2 regions of the Janthinobacterium sp. Ant5-2-1 genome follow, and region 1 is predicted to be linked to the other one. Evidence: predicted binding sites of a transcription regulator. Region 1 holds the regulator's gene; the other holds the start of a gene.
The links. The regulator LexA, encoded in region 1, represses DNA repair genes until DNA is damaged. The targets are predictions, from matches to a motif close to ACTGTATNNNNATACAGT.
Positions count from the first base shown of each region.

Region 2: a site for LexA is predicted at 1,948-1,965, ahead of ASN89_RS03325 (DNA topoisomerase IV subunit B). Genes of this name have one in related genera too.

Region 1 covers NZ_LNCE01000025.1:59,007-62,417, reverse strand. The annotation lists gene rpsR (30S ribosomal protein S18) at 1-289, opposite strand, end outside; gene priB (primosomal replication protein N) at 315-614, opposite strand; gene rpsF (30S ribosomal protein S6) at 635-1,027, opposite strand; gene lexA (transcriptional repressor LexA) at 1,303-1,938, shown strand; gene ASN89_RS09350 (cystathionine gamma-synthase family protein) at 2,008-3,249, opposite strand; gene purF (amidophosphoribosyltransferase) at 3,292-3,411, opposite strand, start outside.
Region 2 covers NZ_LNCE01000010.1:135,847-139,257, forward strand. The annotation lists gene ASN89_RS03325 (DNA topoisomerase IV subunit B) at 1-1,869, opposite strand, end outside; gene kdpF (K(+)-transporting ATPase subunit F) at 2,332-2,421, shown strand; gene kdpA (potassium-transporting ATPase subunit KdpA) at 2,421-3,411, shown strand, end outside.

The DNA.
Region 1 (3,411 bases):
AAGCGTGGTGCAGATCGGTGTATGGCAGCAGCGCGAGGAAGCGAGCGCGCTTGATTGCGGTGTCAACTTGGCGCTGGTAGTGCGCTTTGGTACCGGTCAGGCGTGCTGGCATGATCTTGCCGTTTTCTTGGACGAAGTCTTTCAGCGTGTCGACGTCTTTGTAGTCGACTTGCTCAACGTGAGCTGCGGTGAAGCGGCAGAACTTCTTGCGTTTGAACAACGGGTTTTGCTGTTTGCGTTTTTCTTTAAGCTTGAGCTTATTTTTGTCGAACTTTTTACCGAATGCCATGTCAGGCTCCTGTATCTAAAATGCGCTAGTCAGAATTGACTGCACTAAAATCAATGATGTGAAACACCAAACTCTTGCTGTTGCGGCTCTTCCTGGCCAGGAAACCCGTGAACTGATACACCCCACCCAAGCTTGCCTGACTGAACCTGCCTGAAATTTCGCCAGCGGCTAGCGCGGCAACATCAAACTCGGTCAAACGGGCAATCCCTGCTTCCATCTGCTGCGAACTGTGCTGCAATACTGCATTCACAATCGGCAGCCCTGCCGGGGTATAGCGCAATATTTCGCGCTCGGCAATGATGGCGGTTACTTGTAGCTGGTTCAGCGCACGATCCCGGTCAAGAATTAAGCTGCTGCTGCGGCGGCTGGAGCGGCTGCTGGTGCTTCGGTGCGGTGGCTTTTGGCCGCGTCTTCGCGTTGTACCGATTTCATCATCGGCGAAGGAGCTGTTTCAGCTTTCTTCATTTTAACGGTCAGGTGACGCAACACGGCATCATTGAATTTGAATGCTGTTTCCAACTCGACCAGGGTCTCGTTGTCGCATTCGATGTTCAGGCAGATGTAGTGTGCTTTAGGCAGCTTTTGGATCGAGTAAGCCATTTGACGGCGACCCCAATCTTCCACGCGGTGAACCGAACCGCCGCGGGTGGTTACGCTGGCTTTGTAGCGTTCGATCATCGCGGGCACTTGCTCGCTTTGGTCCGGATGGACGATAAAGACTATTTCATAATGACGCATGCAAACTCCTTCAGGTCGGATTGATAATCGCCCACCCCGGCGTCAAGACGGGTGTGGGAAGGTCAGCCGAAGATTATAACCGCCTTTTGCAAACGTTTCAATCATTCCTTCCACAAGCGCCCGAAAAGCCCGTGCGCCGCCGCGCTTTGCGCCCATGGACAAGTATTTCTTGCGAAATTCGCCCAAAACACGGAAATCCCCTTGCATAGTGGACGATACTGTACAAAAATACAGACTGTTCATATAGACAGCATTTTAGTATGCACCCACCGCTCATGATCAAGCTGACAGCACGACAAGAACAAATCCTGAACCTGATCAAAGACGCGATTGAAAACACGGGCTTCCCTCCCACCCGTGCCGAAATCGCCAATGAACTGGGTTTCAAATCGGCCAACGCGGCCGAAGAGCATTTGCAGGCCCTGGCCCGCAAGGGCGCGATCGAGATTTCGCCCGGCACCTCGCGCGGCATCCGCCTGATCGGCGCGGCCGCCGAAGCGCCGCCGTCGAAAGTGCCGGCAGCGCTGCTGATGTCGCTGCCTCTGATCGGCCGGGTGGCGGCAGGCTCGCCCATCCTGGCGCAGGAAAACCTGGAAGCGAGCTACAACGTGGACCCGGCCCTGTTTTCGGCCAAGCCCGACTTCCTGCTGAAAGTGCGCGGGTGGTCCATGCGCGACGCCGGCATCATGGATGGCGACTTGCTGGCCGTGAAAAAGGTCGACAGCGCCAAGAATGGCCAGATCGTCGTCGCCCGCATCGGCGACGAAGTCACCGTCAAGCGCTACAAGAAGACGGGCTCCGTCATCGAACTGCTGCCGGAGAACCCGGACTTCAAGGTGATCACCGTGTCGCCCGAAGACGAGTTTGCGTTGGAAGGCCTCGCCGTCGGACTGATGCGCAGCTGGCATTAAACTGCAGCACGTAAAAAAGGGCCGCGACAGCATGACTGTCGCGGCCCTTTTTACATGGTGCGCGGCTGCTTATGCATCCAGCGCACTGCTGAAATCCTCCAGCAGATCGGCCTCATCTTCGATGCCCACCGACACGCGGATCAGGGATTCGGCGATGCCCATGCTGGCGCGGCGCTCGGCACCCATCTCGTAGAAAATCGTGTGGGCGACGGGAATGACGAGGGTGCGCGTGTCGCCCAGGTTGCTCGCTGGAATAGCCAAATTCAAACGATTGAGGAAATCGAAGCAGTCGATGCCATCCTTCAGCTCAAAGCTGAACAGCGAGCCATAGCTGCGGAACAAGTCCGTTGCCAGCGCGTGCTGCGGGTGCGACGCCAGGCCCGGGTAGTGCACGGCCGCCACTCTCGGGTCCGCCTGCAGCATGGTCGCCAGCGCCAGGGCGTTCGAGCAGGTGCGGTCCATGCGCAAGGCCATGGTTTCCGCGCCGACAGCGATATGGTGCGCCGCTTCCGGCCCCAGCGAAGCGCCGAAGTCGCGCAAGGCCTTGGCGCGGATTTGCGCGATGCCCCACTGGGCGGGCGCCGCCTTTTTATAATTTTCAAAGATGTTCGGATACCGCGTCCAGTCGAACACGCCCGTGTCCGTCAAGCTGCCGCCCAGCGCATTGCCATGGCCGCCGATGGATTTCGTCAAGGCATTGACCACCAGACCCGCGCCCACGGCTTTCGGGCGGAACAGATATGGCGTCGTCATCGTGTTGTCGACGATATACAAAATGCCCTTCTCCCGGCACAAGTCGCCGATCCTTGCCAGGTCGGCGATCTGCGTACGGGGATTGGCGATGGTTTCCACAAACACAATGCGCGTGGCCGGCGTGATGGCGGCCGCCACGTTGGCGACATCGGTGGCGTCGACAAACGACACGGCTATGCCCTGCCCCGTCACCGTTTGCCACAGGCTGTTGGTGTTGCCAAACAAAAAGGCCGACGACACGACATGGTCACCGGCGCGCAACAGCGATTGCACCACGGCGCCGATGGCGCCCATGCCGGTGGCGAAGCACAAAGTCGCCACGCCGTCTTCCATCTTGTTGACCTTGTCTTCCAGCGCGGAGACGGTCGGATTGCCCTGGCGGCCATAGCGGAAGCCCGCTTCCTTGCCCTGGAACACGGAAGCCAGCTGGCGCGCATCGGCGTAACCGAAGGCAACGGAAGTATGCACGGGCTTGTGCAGCGAGCCGTGCTCGATGCCCTTGCGGCGGTCGTTATGCAGGATGGTGGTGGTGAAGCCGTAGTTTTTTTTATCGTTCATGATCGCAAAGAAAAAAAAGCCCGGCATCGGCCGGGCAGGTACTTATGCTTCTGTCGTGGCCAGGTTCAGGTTCAGCTGGGAACGCGGCGTATCTTCGGGCGCTGCCGCCTTCGGATGGTGGCGCGCATATTCCAGGCGGTCCAAGTATTCCTGCGATACGTC
Region 2 (3,411 bases), on a different contig from region 1:
GGGCAGCAAACGGCGCGTGTCCGGGTTCATCGTCGTTTCCCACAGCTGTTCGGCGTTCATCTCGCCCAGGCCCTTGAAGCGCGAGATCGACCAGGCGCCCTGTTTCACGCCTTCCTTGCGCAGCTTGTCCTCGATGGCCACCAGTTCTCCGTCGTCGAGCGCATAGATCTTCTGCATCGGCTTCTTGCCGCGTGCCGGCGCGTCCACGCGGTACAAGGGCGGGCGGGCGATGCAGATGTGGCCCTTGTTGATCAGGACGGGGAAGTGCTTGAAGAACAAGGTCAGCAGCAGTACCTGGATGTGCGAGCCGTCCACGTCAGCATCGGACAGGATGCAGATCTTGCCGTAGCGCAGGCCGGACAGGTCGGGTGTATCGCCCACGCTGTGCGGATCGACGCCGATGGCCACGGCGATGTCGTGGATCTCGTTATTGGCGAACAGGCGGTCGCGGTCCGTTTCCCACGAGTTCAAGACCTTGCCGCGCAGGGGCAAAATCGCCTGGAACTCCTTGTCGCGGCCCATCTTGGCCGAACCGCCCGCCGAGTCGCCCTCGACGAGGAACAGTTCATTGCGCGTGATGTCCGACGATTCGCAGTCGGTCAGCTTGCCGGGAAGGACGGCGACGCCCGAGGATTTTTTCTTTTCCACTTTTTGCAGCGAGCGCTGGCGCGACTGCGCCTGCTTGATCACGAGTTCGGCCAGCTTCTTGCCGTAATCGACGTGCTGGTTCAGCCACAGTTCCAGCGGCGGCTTGGTGAAGGTCGAGACGAGGCGCACGGCGTCGCGCGAGTTCAGGCGCTCCTTGATCTGGCCCTGGAATTGCGGGTCCAGCACCTTGGCCGACAACACGAACGAGGCGCGCGCGAACACGTCTTCCGGCAGCAGCTTCACGCCTTTCGGCAGCAGCGAGTGCATTTCGACGAAGTTTTTCACGGCGCCGAACAGGCCGTCGCGCAAGCCCGATTCGTGCGTGCCGCCATTCGAGGTGGGGATCAGGTTGACATACGATTCGCGCACGATGGCGCCTTCTTCCGTCCATGCCACCACCCAGGCCGCGCCTTCGCCTTCGGCAAAGCCTTCCGAGTCCGGGCCCGCGTATTGCGCGCCTTCGAACAGGGGAATCAGGGTTTCGCCATTTGATACCTGCGCCAGCGTTTCGGTCAGGTAGCCGCGCAAGCCTTCCGCGTACTGCCAGGTCTGCGTGTCGCCCGTCTTCGCGTTGGTCAAGGTGACGGTCACGCCCGGCAGCAGCACGGCTTTCGAGCGCAGCAGGCGTTGCAGCTCCGTTTGCGAGATGTTGGGCGAATCAAAATATTTTGCATCGGGCCAGGCCGTGACGCGCGTGCCGGACTTCTTGCCGTCGCGCGGGGCGGGGCGGGAATTCAATGGCTCGATCACGTCCCCATTCGCAAACACCATGTGGTGCAAGCCGTTGCCGTCGCTTTCCTTGCGCCAGACGGTGATTTCCAGGCGCGTGGACAGCGCATTGGTGACGGACACGCCGACGCCGTGCAGACCGCCCGAGAACGCGTAGGCGCCGCCCGAACCCTTGTCGAACTTGCCGCCCGCGTGCAGCCGTGTAAACACGATTTCCACCGTCGGCACACCTTCTTCCGGGTGCAGGCCGACGGGAATGCCGCGGCCATTGTCTTCGACGGTGATGCTGCCATCCGTGTTTTGCGTGACGGCGATATGCGTGCAATGACCGCCCAACGCCTCGTCGGAGGCATTGTCGATCACTTCCTGAATGATGTGCAGCGGATTTTCAGTGCGGGTGTACATCCCCGGGCGCTGCTTGACGGGTTCCAGTCCTTTCAGGACACGGATGGATGATTCGCTGTAGTCGGATGCTGGTTTTTTAGTGGCCATACGTGTTCAAGCTAAGTAAAGACAGTGGTTGGAACGCCAGGCCAGGGCACTGCGGGCGCAATGACAGCGGCGGCGATAACTGTATGAATATACAGTATATCCCGTCCAGCGTCACTGGGGGAGGGCAGTGCGGCAGGCTTGGCGTCCTTGTGCGGACGCTCGCGCATTCTATCTTGATCGGCGGGCAATAGCGCTACTCCAAGGCAACAACAGTGCGCCGCGCGCGTGCTTTTGCGCCAATTGTGATGGATTTTATGCGGTAAAGCCGCCGTTTTTACATCTTGTTTACAGCCGCCTCCCCAGTCTTTACGAATTTTTTAGACCCTTTTGGCTAATCTGCTCACTATCAAAACAAACCTGTGTGAGGGTGGGAATGGATCTCGTGTATCTCGGCTTGATTGCCGTGTTTTTCGTCCTGGCGGCCGGCTTTGCCGTCGCCTGCGACAAATTAGGGAGCGTCAAATGAACGCGTTTTATGTGCTGGGTGCCGTTGTCTCGGCTTGCCTGCTCGTGTACCTGCTGGTGGCGCTGCTGAAGGCGGAGGAACTGTGATGACGACGCAATCGATACTCTTATTGGTGGCCTTCCTGGCCGTGCTGCTGGCCGCCGGCTATCCGCTGGGCCTGTACATGGCCAAGGTGGCCGGCGATGCGCCCGTGCGCGGCCTTGGCTGGCTGCAAAAGCTGGAAAACCTGCTGTACCGCTGGTCCGGCCTGCCCGCCGACAAGGCCATGGGCTGGAAAAGCTATGCCATCGCCCTGATTGTCTTCAATACCGTGGGCGCCGTCTTCGTCTACGGCCTGCAGCGCCTGCAGGGCTTCCTGCCCTTGAATCCGCAGGGACTTGGCGCCGTCAGCCCCGATTCCTCGTTCAATACCACCGTCAGCTTCGTCGCCAACACCAACTGGCAGGGCTACGGCGGCGAACAGACCATGAGCTACCTGACCCAGATGCTGGGCATGGCATGCCAGAACTTCTTTTCGGCGGCCACCGGCATCGCCGTGATCTTCGCGTTGGTGCGCGGCTTCGCCTCGCGCTCGGGCAAATCGATCGGCAATTTCTGGGTCGACCTGGTGCGCTCGACCCTGTACATCCTGCTGCCGCTGTCGCTGGCCCTGTCCATCGTCTTCATGGGCGAAGGCATGATTCAGAATTTTTCCGCCTACAAGGAAGTGACCCTGCTCGACCACGTGTCGTATGAAACGCCGAAAATGACGGCAGACGGCCAGCCCGTGCTGGATGCGGCCGGCAAGCCCGTGATGGAAGCGCAAGTGGCGACGACGCAGACGATCGCCATGGGCCCTGTCGCATCGCAGGAATCGATCAAGCTGCTGGGCACGAATGGCGGCGGCTTCTTCAACGCCAATTCCTCGCACCCGTATGAAAACCCCACCGTGCTGTCGAACTTCCTGCAGATGCTGGCCATCTTCCTCATTCCCGCCGGCCTGTGCTTCACCTTCGGCAGCATGGTGGGCGACATGCGCCAGGGTTGGGCCGTGCTGGCCGCCATGACCCTGATCTTTGTCGTCATGACGGCCGGCG